3 regions of the Streptomyces sp. WZ-12 genome follow, and region 2 is predicted to be linked to each of the others. Evidence: riboswitches for the same ligand, from Rfam matches in the RefSeq annotation. Region 2 holds a riboswitch; each other region holds the start of a gene.
What was found. A riboswitch is a leader RNA that binds a small molecule or an ion and turns the genes downstream of it on or off. The one in region 2 is predicted to bind cobalamin.
Positions count from the first base shown of each region.

Region 1: it holds a riboswitch for cobalamin, as region 2 does, so the genes downstream of both, cobN (cobaltochelatase subunit CobN) here and PV796_RS28915 (cobalamin biosynthesis protein) in region 2, are expected to answer to the same signal.
Region 3: it holds a riboswitch for cobalamin, as region 2 does, so the genes downstream of both, PV796_RS03640 (HoxN/HupN/NixA family nickel/cobalt transporter) here and PV796_RS28915 (cobalamin biosynthesis protein) in region 2, are expected to answer to the same signal.

Region 1 is NZ_CP118574.1:4,748,912-4,752,948, reverse strand. Features, by position in the region: gene cobN (cobaltochelatase subunit CobN) at 1-2,451, opposite strand, end outside; cobalamin riboswitch at 2,486-2,635, opposite strand; gene cobG (precorrin-3B synthase) at 2,720-4,037, shown strand, end outside.
Region 2 is NZ_CP118574.1:6,684,664-6,688,700, forward strand. Features, by position in the region: gene PV796_RS28910 (cobyric acid synthase) at 1-1,066, opposite strand, end outside; gene PV796_RS28915 (cobalamin biosynthesis protein) at 1,063-2,040, opposite strand; cobalamin riboswitch at 2,171-2,303, opposite strand; gene PV796_RS28920 (hypothetical protein) at 2,636-2,872, opposite strand; gene PV796_RS28925 (inorganic phosphate transporter) at 2,922-4,037, opposite strand, start outside.
Region 3 is NZ_CP118574.1:917,033-921,069, forward strand. Features, by position in the region: gene PV796_RS03630 (cytochrome P450) at 1-970, opposite strand, end outside; gene PV796_RS03635 (DUF3159 domain-containing protein) at 967-1,596, opposite strand; gene PV796_RS03640 (HoxN/HupN/NixA family nickel/cobalt transporter) at 1,990-3,162, opposite strand; cobalamin riboswitch at 3,196-3,389, opposite strand; gene PV796_RS03645 (collagenase) at 3,691-4,037, opposite strand, start outside.

The sequences.
Region 1 (4,037 bases), 1.9 Mb from region 2:
GGCCTTGGGGTCGACGGAGTAGAAGTTGCGGCCGGTCGGCAGGACGTTGACCAGGCCGCGCAGCGGCGAGCCGGACGGGCCGGCCGGGACGAAGCCACCGTTCAACGCGTGCACCGCGTGGTCGAGTTCGGCGGTGGTGGCGGACAGCCGCGGGACGACCTCCCGGGTGGCGAAGTCGAGGATCGCGGCGACCGCCTCCGGGTGGCCCTCGGCGACCCGGGAGACCGCAGCCGGGTCCCAGTCGGCGTCCTCCATGGCCTGGACGAGGCCGCGGGCGACGGCCTCGGCGTCGTCGGCCGCGGTGCGGGTGGCGGCCGACTCGTCCAGCCCGAGCGCCTCGCGGAGCCCGGGCAGCGCGGAGGTGCCGCCCCAGATCTGCCGGGCGCGCAGGATGGCCAGGACGAGGTTGACCCGGGCCGCGCCGGCCGGGGCGGCGCCCAGCACGTGCAGGCCGTCGCGGATCTGCGCGTCCTTGACCTCGCAGAGCCAGCCGTCGACGTGCAGCAGGAAGTCGTCGAACCCGTCGTCCTCCGGGCGCTCTTCCAGGCCGAGGTCGTGGTCCAGCTTGGCGGCCTGGATCAGGGTCCAGATCTGCGCGCGGATGGCGGGCAGCTTGGCCGGGTCCATCGAGGAGATCGCGGCGTACTCGTCGAGCAGTTGCTCCAGGCGCGCGATGTCGCCGTAGGAGTCGGCGCGGGCCATCGGCGGGACGAGGTGGTCGACGAGGGTGGCGTGCACCCGGCGCTTGGCCTGGGTGCCCTCGCCCGGGTCGTTGACCAGGAACGGGTAGATCAGCGGCAGGTCGCCGAGGGCCGCGTCCGGGCCGCAGGCGGCGGACAGGCCGGCGTTCTTGCCGGGCAGCCACTCCAGGTTGCCGTGCTTGCCGAGGTGGACCATGGCGTCGGCACCGAAGCCACCGTCGGCGGCGGGCGTGGCGATCCAGCGGTAGGCCGCCAAGTAGTGGTGGGAGGGCGGGAGATCGGGGTCGTGGTAGATCGCGATCGGGTTCTCGCCGAAGCCGCGCGGCGGCTGGATGAGGATCAGCAGGTTGCCGCGGCGCAGGGCGGCCAGCACGATGTCGCCCTCGGGGTTCCGGCTGCGGTCGACGAACATCTCGCCGGGCGGCGGGCCCCAGTGCTCCTCCACGGAGTCGCGGAGCTCCCGCGGCAGCGTGGCGTACCAGCGGCGGTAGTCGGCGGCCGGTATCCGGACCGGGTTGCGGGCCAACTGCTCCTCGGTCAGCCACTCCTGGTCGTGGCCGCCGGCCTCGATGAGGGCGTAGATCAACTCGTCGCCGTCGCCGGACGCCAGGCCGGGCACCGGCTCGGTGCCGAAGTCGTAGCCCTCGGCCCGGAGGCGGCGCAGCAGCTCGACGGCGCTGGCCGGGGTGTCCAGGCCGACCGCGTTGCCGATCCGGGAGTGCTTGGTGGGGTACGCCGACAGCACCAGCGCCAGCCGCTTCTCGGCGGCCGGGATGTGCCGCAACCGGGCGTGCCGGACGGCGATCCCGGCGACCCGGGCGGCCCGTTCGGGGTCGGCGACGTAGACCGGGAGGCCGTCCTCGTCGATCTCCTTGAACGAGAACGGCACGGTGATCAGCCGCCCGTCGAACTCGGGCACGGCGATCTGCGAGGCGGCGTCGAGCGGCGAGAGCCCCTCGTCGTTCGCCTCCCAGTCGGCCCGCGACCCGGTCAGGCAGAGCGCCTGGAGGATCGGCACGTCCAGGCCGGCCAGCGCGCCGGCGTCCCAGGACTCGTCGTCGCCGCCCGCGGACGCCTCGGCGGGCTTGGTGCCGCCGGCCGCCAGGACGGTGGTGACGATGGCGTCGGCCGCGCGCAGCTCCTCGATCAACTCCGGCTCGGGGGCGCGCAACGAGGCGACGAAGAGCGGCATCGGGCGGCTGCCGGCCCGCTCGATCCGGTCGCAGAGGTCGTGGACGAAGCGGGTGTTGCCGCTCATGTGGTGGGCGCGGTAGTAGAGCACGGCCACCGTCGGGCCGGTCGCCTCCGAGGCGGGGCGCTCCAGCGGGCCCCAGGACGGCGCGGCCGCGGGCGGCTCGAAGCCGTGGCCGGTGAGCAGCACGGTGTCGCTGAGGAACCGGGCCAGTTGGTCGAGGTTGGCCGGGCCGCCGTGCGCGAGGTAGGCGTGCGCCTCGGCCGCGATGCCGACCGGGACCGTGGACGCCGCCATCAACTGGGCGTCGGGGGCCTGTTCGCCGGTGAGGACGACGACCGGGCGGTGCTGGTCCGCGGCCAGCAGCACGTCCAGGCCGTCCTCCCAGGCGCGGATGCCGCCGAGCAGGCGGACCACGACGAGGTCGGTGCCCTCCAGGAGCCCGGGGAGCTCGGCGACGTCGAGGCGGGCGGGGTTGGCGAGCCGGAACGGCACGGGACCCGTGGCCGCGCGGGCGCTGAGCAGATCGGTGTCGGAGGTCGACAACAGCAGGATCACGGCGCAGCCCTTCCTCGGGGATTCCACGCCCCGGGTGGTCGTATGGACGGCGGGAGTTCCTGGCTCACCCGGCGGTGGCCGGGTTCACAGTGGCGGGACCGCGCCGGATTCTCACCGGGCTTCCTCCCTTGGCGCCGTCGCTGGCGTCCGGCGGGTCAGCCGACCCGCCGACCTGCATAGTAAGGGCTGCGGCCGAGCCGCGGGAGCCCGCCTGGAGGGGCCGCCCGTACGCCCCCCTCACCCCGGTTCCGGGATCCGACGCGTAGGTATGCTCGCCGCCATGCCGCCCTCCCCCTCTCGACGCCCCGACCGGGCCGGACCGCCCGTACGGGACCGCGGTGACGCCTGCCCGGGAGCGCTGCGACTGCATCCCGCCGCCGACGGCGAACTGGCCCGAGTCCGGCTGCCCGCAGGGGACTTGACGGCATCCCAGGCCCGCGCGCTGGCGGACGCCGCGGAACTCCTCGGCGACGGCCACCTCTCGCTCACCTCCCGCGGCAACGTCGAACTCCGCGGCCTGCCCGACGACTGCGGCGGCCGCCTGGCCGCCCTCCTCACCGACGCCGGGCTGCTGCCGTCGGTCCGTCATGAGCGGATCCGCAACGTGCTGGCCTCGCCGCTGGCCGGGCTGGACCACCACACCCCCTCCGACGTGCGGTGGTGGGCCCGGAGCCTGGATGCGCTGCTGTGCGCGAGCGAGCCGGCGACGGCCCTTTCGGGCCGTTTCCTGTTCGTCCTCGACGACGGGCGGGGCGATGTGGCGGGGCTCGGCGGCGATGTGACCTTGCTCGCAGAATCCGGCCGACGGGCCCCGGCGGGCACCGCGTTCGCCCCGGGGGCGGCGTCCGGGCACGGGGCGCTGCTCCGCGTCGGCGAGGACCCGGCGGCGCTGCGGATCGCGGCGGACGACGTCCCGCGGGCGGCGCTGATCGCCGCCGAGACCTTCCTGGCCGCCGCGGCCGAGAGCGACAGCGGCGCCTGGCGGGTCCGCGAACTCCCCGCCGCGCGCCCGCTCACCGTCCACGACGTGCGGGGTGCGCTGCGGGCCGCGGGCATCACCGCCGAGCCCGCCGCCCACGCGGCGGCGACCGGCCCGCGGCCGGCGGTGCCGTACGCCGATGCCGCCGTCCCCGGCCCGGTCGAGGGCCCGGGCGGCCGCCGCGCGCTGGTGGTCCTGGCGCCGCTCGGCCGGCTGACCGCGGGCCAGTGGCGGCTGTTGGCCGAGGTCGCCGCGGCGGACGGCTCCGGCGCGCTGCGCCTCACGCCCTGGCGCGGCATCGTCGTCCCCGGCCTGCCGGCGAGCGCGGCGGACCGACGGCTGGGCGAGTTCGCCGCCGCCGGTCTGGTCACCGACCCGGCCTCGCCGTGGCGCGGGGTCACCGCCTGCACCGGCCTCCCCGGCTGCGCCAAGTCCCTGACGGACGTGCGGAGCGATGCGTCGGCCGCCCTCGCCACGGGCCGGCCCGTCCCGGCGGGCGACTCCGCCCCGCCCGTCGGCCCGCCCGTCCACTGGTCGGGCTGCGCACGGCGCTGCGGTCATCCGCACGGCGCCTGGATCGACGTCCTGGCGACGCCCGACGGATACC
Region 2 (4,037 bases):
GCTCGCCGAGCATCTGGTAGCCGCCGCAGACGCCCAGCACCGGCCGGCCCTCGGCGGCCCGCCGGGCCACCGCGTCGGCCAGCCCGCGCTCGCGCAGCCACGCCAGCGCCCGGACCGTGCCGCGGGTCCCCGGCAGCACCACCAGGTCCGCGTCGACGAGCTCCTCCGGCCGGTCCACGAACCGCACCACCACGCCCGGTTCGGCGGCCAGCGCGTCCACGTCGGTGAAGTTGGACATCAGCGGCACCGCGCAGACCGCGACCCGCAGGATGTCCTCGCCCGCCGGCGGCGCCACCACCGACTCCCGCACGGCCCCGCGCAGCGAGACGCGCAGGCCGTCCTCCTCGTCGATGCCGAGCCCGTGGGCGAACGGCAGCACGCCGTAGGTCTCCCGCCCGGTGAGGCCGCGCAGCATCTCCAACCCCGGCTCCAACAGCGTCACATCGCCGCGGAACTTGTTGACGAGATAGCCGGCGACCAGCGACTGGTCCTCCTCCGACAGCAGCGCGGTGGTCCCGAAGAACGACGCGAAGACCCCGCCGCGGTCGATGTCGCCGACCACCACGACCGGGATGCGCGCCGCCCGGGCCAGGCCCATGTTGACCAGGTCGGTGCGGCGCAGATTGATCTCGGCGGGGCTGCCAGCGCCCTCGCAGATCACCGCGTCATGGGTGCGCCGCAGCTCTGCCAGGCAGTCGGTCACGGTCCCGAGCAACTGCTCCTGCCGCCCGTCGTGGTAGCCACGCGCGCTCAACTCGCCCACCGGCTTCCCCAACAGCACCACCTGGCTGCTGCGGTCGCTGCCCGGCTTGAGCAGCACCGGGTTCATCAGCGCGGTCGGCTCCACCCGGGCCGCGGCCGCCTGCATCGCCTGCGCCCGGCCGATCTCCGCGCCCTCCCGGGTCACGAACGAGTTCAGCGACATGTTCTGCGCCTTGAACGGCGCCACCTTGACGCCCCGCCGCGCCAACCAGCGGCAGATGCCGGCCGTCACCACGCTCTTGCCGGCGTCGGACGTCGTCCCGGCCACCAGCAGCCCACCGGCCGTCTTCTCGCGCCCGTTCACCGGGACAGCCTCCCGTTCCCGTTCACCCGGCGGCGCCGCACGGCACCCGCCGCCAACCGTCCCGCCACCGTCACGCCCAGCGCCAGCGCGCTCACCCGCCGGGAGAGCCGCACCGCCCGCTCCACGTCGGAGACCTCCGGGGGCCGCGCCCCGCCGTTGAGCACCGGCCGGTGCTCCACCCGCCCGCCGTACGCCAGCGTGCCGCCCAGCCGGATGCCCAGCGCACCGGCGAACGAGGCTTCCACCGGGCCCGCGTTGGGGCTCGGATGGGCCCCGCCGTCCGCCCGCCAGGCCCGCAGCGCACCGCGCCGGTCCGGCCCGGCGAGGACCGTCAGCGCCGCGGTCAGCCGGGAGCCGGGCCAGCCGGCGACGTCGTCGAGCCGGGCCGCGGCCCAGCCGAACCGCCAATAGCGCGGCGACTTGTGACCCACCATCGCGTCCAGGGTGTTCACCGCCCGGAACGCCACCAGTCCGGGCACCCCGCCCAGCGCGCCCCACACCAGGGCGCCCACCACCGCGTCGGAGGTGTTCTCGGCGACCGACTCCACCACCGCACGGGCCAGCTGCGGCCCGTCCAACGCCTGCGGGTCGCGCCCGCACAGATGCGGCAACCGCTCCCGCGCCACGTCCAGATCGCCGACGTCCAGCGCGCCGCCCACGGCGCGCGCCTCCCGGCCCAACGAGGTGCCGCCCAGCACCGCCCACACCGCGGCCGCGGTCAACGCGGCCCGGGCGCCCGGGTGGTGGCGCACGGCGCGTTCCAACAGCGCGGCGCCGGCGGCCGCGCCGCCCGCGCACACCACGGCGTGGGCCGCGCCGTGACCACGGTGGTCGCGCCACAGCCGACGTTCGAGGGCGCCCGCGGCCCGGCCGAACGCGGCCACCGGATGACCGCGCCGCGGATCCGCCGCGATCAGATCACCGAGGAAGCCGAGGGCCGCGCCGCACGCGTATGCCGCGTGTTCGCCGCGCACCGGATCAGGCCGCCGTCAGACACCGAACGGGCCCTGCGGCAGCGGGCGATGAGGCTCTCGATGGGCAGCCGGGCATGGTGGTATGTCCTCACTCAGGGTCCTCGCCCTGGCTCGACGCGACGGCGACCAGAGTCTCCTGGCTCCCGGATCGGCGCGTCCCCCGGCCTTCCCGCCCGTACGTGGCGTACGGGCCGTGGCCCTCGTTGGAGGAGCGCTCCCCGGTGACAGTGGCGGGACCGCGCCGGATTCGCACCGGACTTCCTCTGCTGTCGCCGATTGGCCCCGGCAGTCCACCACGCCCCGCCACGCCCGTCAACTCGCCCTTGACCTGCGACGCAGCCCCACCGCCCGCCCTGTGTCCAAGACCACAGGGCCGCCGCCGGCGCCCGCCCGCCATCCCACCGCGCCCGTCCCGCGCACCCGCGCGCCGCCCGCCCCGAACTCCGGCCTGCGGAACGGGCCTTCGCGACGACCGGCGGCGCGACAGCCCGGTGGTCGCCCGCATCGCACGCCAACGGGGCGCCCGGCGGCCGCGGCTGGTGCCGCGCCCTCCGGGCGCCCCGTCCACTGCTGCCGGCCCGCGGCCGGCCAACCGTCAGGCGGCGACGATCAGATAGATCCCGTACGCCACCGCCAGCGCGCAGAGCGCGAACGCCGCCAGCGCCCCGGCGCGCGCCCCCGCGCCCGGTGCCGTGGCGGCCGCCGCGTCGCCGGGCGCGGCCGGCTTGCGGGAGGTGCCCACGATGCCGACGGTGAACAGGCCCACGATTCCCACCGTCACCACGAGCGTGACGCCGAAGACCTGGCCGAGAGCTGCCCAGTCGATGTGCATTGCGAAGTCCTTAGGTTCCTTGGGTCAGTTCGGTCGCAGCGGCCGGCCGTCAGGAGGAGGCCGTCGCGGGCTGGGTGGGGGCGGCGGCGTCCCGCTGGGCGGGCACGGCGACCGCGTCCGCCTCGACGGCCGCCGGGACGACCGTGCCCGCCGGGGGCGGCGAGACGGTCTGGAGCGCGGTGGTGACGACGCCCGCCGGCTCCACCGCCGGGCCCTCGTTGACGTTGGTGTGGTCGATCGGCTTGCGTCGGGAGGCGGCCCAGATGCCGCCGCAGATCGCCAGCGCCAGGACGGCCACCGTCGTGATGCCCCAGGTGCCCTGGTCGGCGAGGACCGCGGCCCCCGCGGAGACCAGGCCGGCGGCCGGCAGGGTCAGGCCCCAGGCCACGACCATCCGGCCGGCCGTGGACCAGCGCACCACGCCGCCCTTGCGACCGAGCCCGGAGCCCATCACGGCGCCGGAGCAGACCTGGGTGGTGGAGAGCGCGAAGCCGAGGTGGGAGGAGGCCAGGATGGTGGCCGCGGCGCCGGTCTGGGCGGCGAAGCCCTGCGGCGGCTGGATGTCGGTGATGCCCTTGCCCATGGTGCGGATGATCCGCCAGCCGCCCAGGTAGGTGCCGAGCGCGATGGCCAGGCCGGCGGAGGCGATCACCCACATCGGCGGGTCGGAGTGCGGGGCGACGACCCCGCCGGTGATCAGCGCGAGGGTGATCACGCCCATCGTCTTCTGCGCGTCGTTGGTGCCGTGGGCCAGCGAGACCAGGGCCGCCGAGGCGATCTGCCCGGCACGGTAGCCCTTGGCGGTGTCGGCCTCGTCGCGGCCGCGGGCCAGCCGGTAGGTGAGCCGGGTCGCCGCCATCGAGGCGAGCCCGGCGACGAACGGCGCGGCCACCGCCGGGATCAGGACCTTCATCACGACGGCCCCGCCGTGCACCCCGCCGGTGCCGACGGACACCAGGGTCGCGCCGATCAGACCACCGAAGAGGGCGTGCGAGGAGCTGGAGGGGAGGCCGGCGAGCCAGGTGACGAGGTTCCAGACGATGGCGCCGACCAGGCCGGCGAAGATCACTTCCGGTCTGATGCCGGCGCTCTCGTCGATGATGCCGCCGGAGATGGTCTTGGCGACCTCAACCGACAGGAACGCGCCGACGAGGTTGAGTACCGC
Region 3 (4,037 bases), 5.8 Mb from region 2:
CGGTGAAGTGTGCCGCATCGCGGTTTCCGGACGGCAGACTGGCCACCACCGTCGAGCCGGCCGGTATCCGGTGGCCGCCCAACTCCACGTCCTCCAGGGCCGTGCGGCGCACCCCGTACTGAATGACGCTCAGATAGCGCAGCAGCTCCTCGACGGCCGTGTCCATCAGCGCCGGGTCGTTGCGAAGCGCCTCCCACTGGTCGGGGTGGCGCAACAGGCACATGGTGCTGAGCGCGATCATGTTGGCCGTCGTCTCGTGCCCGGCGAGCAGCAACAGCACCCCGACGCCGGCCAGTTCCTCGTCGGTCAGTTCGCCGGTCCGCACCAGGCCGCTGAGGATGTCGTCGCCGGGCTCGGCCCGCTTGGCGCGCACGAGTCGGCCGAGGAAGCCGGTCAGTGCCTGGTGGGCCCGCTGGACGTCGTCGAGACTGGCGTCGAGCCGGATGAGGGTGGCGGAATCCCGCTGGAAGTCCTCCCGGTCGGCGTAGGGCACGCCGAGCAGTTCGCAGATCACCAACGAGGGCACGGGCAGCGCGAAGGCCTGCACGAGGTCGATCGGGCCCCCGGCGGCGGCCATCGCGTCCAACCGCTCGGCGACGATCTTCTCCACCGCGGGGGTCAGTTGCCGCATCCGCCGCACGGTGAACTGGCCGGTGAGCAGCCGGCGGAGCCGGGTGTGCTCCGGCGGGTCCATCATCAGGAAGTTCCCCGGCGTGGGCACCGGCAGCTCGGCGTCGTCCACGGGCCCGCTCCCGGTCCGCAGGCGACGGCGCCGGGAGCTCATCCGCGGATCGGCCAGCACCGCCCGCGCCTCCTCGTACCCGGTGACCAGCCAGCCGGCGATGCCGTCGGGCAGGGTCGCCTCCGCGACGGGCCGCTGTTCCCGCAGCGTGCGGTACTCCGGCGGCGGGTCGAACGGGCAGGTCCGCGCGGTCGGTTGGGTCATCACGTCGGGTCGTGTTGCGGTCATGGCTGGGAGGTCCTTTCCACGGGGTGGGAGGTTGGGGTGTGGGGGAACGGCTCGGCGCTCAGGGGGTCGGGGGTGCCGCAGCGGTGCGATCCGACGCAGCGCCGGTAGACGCGCCATCCCACCAGCGCGCCGAGCGCGAGGACGACCGGTCCGAACGCGTCGACCGAGCCGAGCGCGATCGTCTGGCCGGTGAAGAACAGCGGGAGTTGGATCGCCAACATCACCAGGTGGCCGGCGTACATCACCAGGTTGCCCCGGGTGAAGGCCCGCCGACGCACCGCACAGCGCCGCCATCGGGTCCGCTCCCCCGTGATCAGCCCGACCATCAGGCCCATCGGCGGCCAACCCCACAGCAGCAGCGCCGGCGTCACCAAGGCCATCACGCTGTGCAGCACCAGGCCGGGGAGGAAGAAGTCCGTTGCCTGGCCGGTGCGGGCGGCGAGCACACCCCCGACGCAGATCAGGCAGAGCGCGGCGAGCGCGCGCCGCACGGATTCCGCACGCGCGATCCGGTAGGCGCAGATCCCGGCAGCGGCCGCCACGGCCAGTGCCAGCGCGACCACCAACCGATGCGTGACGGCGAAGCTCACGGTGAATCCGAAGACCGGGGCGATGTCGATCGCCACGCCCCGCAGCCGACGCCGGACGGCGGTTCCGACGGCGTCCGCACGGTGTTCTCCAGGGTGCACGGTGGTTTCAACCCCTCAACGGATGCCGGTCGTTCGGCCGCTCGGACAGTCACCACCGTGCCGCGTCACGTCCGGCCTGTCGTCGCCCGTCCGCAGACTCTTGATCTGCTGCGGACGCAGTAGGGCGCGGGCGGCGTCTGCTGCGAACGCAGGCCACGCCGGGCGCCCCGGAACAGGCCGGAGCCCGTGACCGTTTCCCGGTCACGGGCTCCGATGGTCGTCAACGTGCCGACTGGTAGAAGGGGTTGGGATGCCGGCGACGTGCGGCCGGGGGTGCGGGCTCGGGCGCCGGACAGGATCCGGCGGGGACAAGGCGGGCCGCGCCGGCGGTCAGCCGGTCTCGTTGGCCGGGGCGGCTTCGTTCGGGTCGTCGGCTCCGCCGATCCTGTCGGCCCCGTCCGCCTTCTGGCCCCAGCGGTGTTCCAGCTTGGCCAGGCGCCAGTAGGTCAGGGCGCAGGCCCAGACGACGACGAACAGTCCGACGATGAGGTAGCCGACGTTGTTGAGGTCGATGGAGGAGATCCAGTCGGTGAGCCCGTCCCGCCAGCCGAGGTTGTCGTGCAACACGCCGACCAGCTCGATGGTGCCGATGAGGAAGGCGACGGCGATGGACAGGCCGGTGATGGTGAGGTTGTAGTAGACCTTGCGCACCGGGTTGGTGAACGCCCAGTGGTAGGCGAAGTTCATGAAGGTGCCGTCGAGCGTGTCGAAGAGGCTCATTCCGGCCGCGAACAGCAGCGGCAGGCAGAGGATCGCGTACCAGGGCAGCCCTGCGGCGGCGCCGGAACCGGCCATGACCATCAGGGTGACCTCGGTCGCGGTGTCGAAGCCGAGGCCGAACAGCACGCCGACCGGATACATCTGGCCGGGGCGTCGGATGGACCTGGTCAGCCGGCCCAGGATGCGGTTCATGAAGCCGCGGCTGGCGAGGTGCTTCTCCAACTCGTGCTCCTCGAACTGCCCGGCGCGCATGGCCTTGAATACCCGGTAAATCCCGGCCAGCGCGACGAGGTTGAGGGCGGCGATCAGGTAGAGGAAGGCGCCGGAGACGGTGGTGCTGATGGCACCGAGGGTGACGCGGGTACCGGAGTTGTCGTTCGCGAGGGTACCGGCGACCTTCGCGCCGGCGGCGATCAGGCCCGCCAGGACCAGCACGATGGTGGAGTGGCCGATGGCGAACCAGAAGCCCACCGAGACGGGGCGCTGGCCGTCGGCCATCAGCTTGCGGGTGGTGTTGTCGATGGCGGCGATGTGGTCGGCGTCGAACGCGTGCCGCATCCCCAACGTGTAGGCGGTGATGCCGAGTCCGACGCCGAAGACCTGCTTGCCGACGGTGTAGTGGTGCGGCGCCACCATGGCGGCCAGGATGACGAAGGCCACCAGGTGCATGGCGGCGATCACCGCGAACAGGACACCGGTGCGTATCCAGTCCTGCCGCTGCCAGCGCTGCGGGAGGGTGGATGCGGTGGTGGATGGCGTGGGGGAATTTTGCAACAGGGGCATATCAGGCAGCCTCTCCAGCACCTCGTGGATGGGTCGTTGTGCGGTGCCGTGGCCGGTCTCCTGGCTTACGGGTCCAATGTCCGCGCGGCCGCCTTCCCGGGCAATGAGCTGCCCAGTGGCACCCGCCGTTCCCGGCGGGGATGACGCGAGGACTTCCCGATCACAGTGGCGAGGGCCGCTCCGGTCTCACACCGGTCTTCCCGAGCACCACGGCGGCAGCAACAGTAGGCCGGTAATCGCCCCTCGACAATCTTGCGCAGTTGCGCAATCCGTGCAAAGAGGGGGCGCGTGTGTGCACGGGAGGGCGCACTTTTGAGCCGGCTGTGCGACGTGGCGGCTGGGACGCCGGTGTATGCGAGGGCGCTCCTGCGCCTGCCGGGGTCCAACCGGCTGCCGTTGGCGCCCCGCGCACCTCCGCCCCCGCATCGGCGCGCGGCCGGTGCGGGGGCGGAGGGTGGTGCGACGGTCACGAGGTACGGCGCGACGGGCGGTCGGGTCCCGGTCAGCGGGGCGCGTCGCCGTCGATCGTCAGCGTGCCTGTTTGGCGGTGCAACCGCCGGACGCGCAGGCCGTCAGCCAGGCGTCGAAGTCGGCGTCGTAACGGGTGCCGATGTCGCGGTTGTAGACGGCGTAGCCGCCCGCGTAGTCGCCGGTCCTGAAGTGCCCCAGCATGGTGGCGACGTCCTGCGGGTGCTTCTCGAACATGTAGCGGACCGCGAGGTAGCCCCACGGGTAGGTGCGGGTCTCGTTGCTGTTGGCGTAGGTGGTCTGGAACAACGTGCTGAGTTTGTAGGCGTGTTGGCCGGCCTGGCGCACCGCCTCGTCGTCGGTGACGCCCCGGTAGCCGTACGAGACGTACTCGGCGAGCCCCTCGA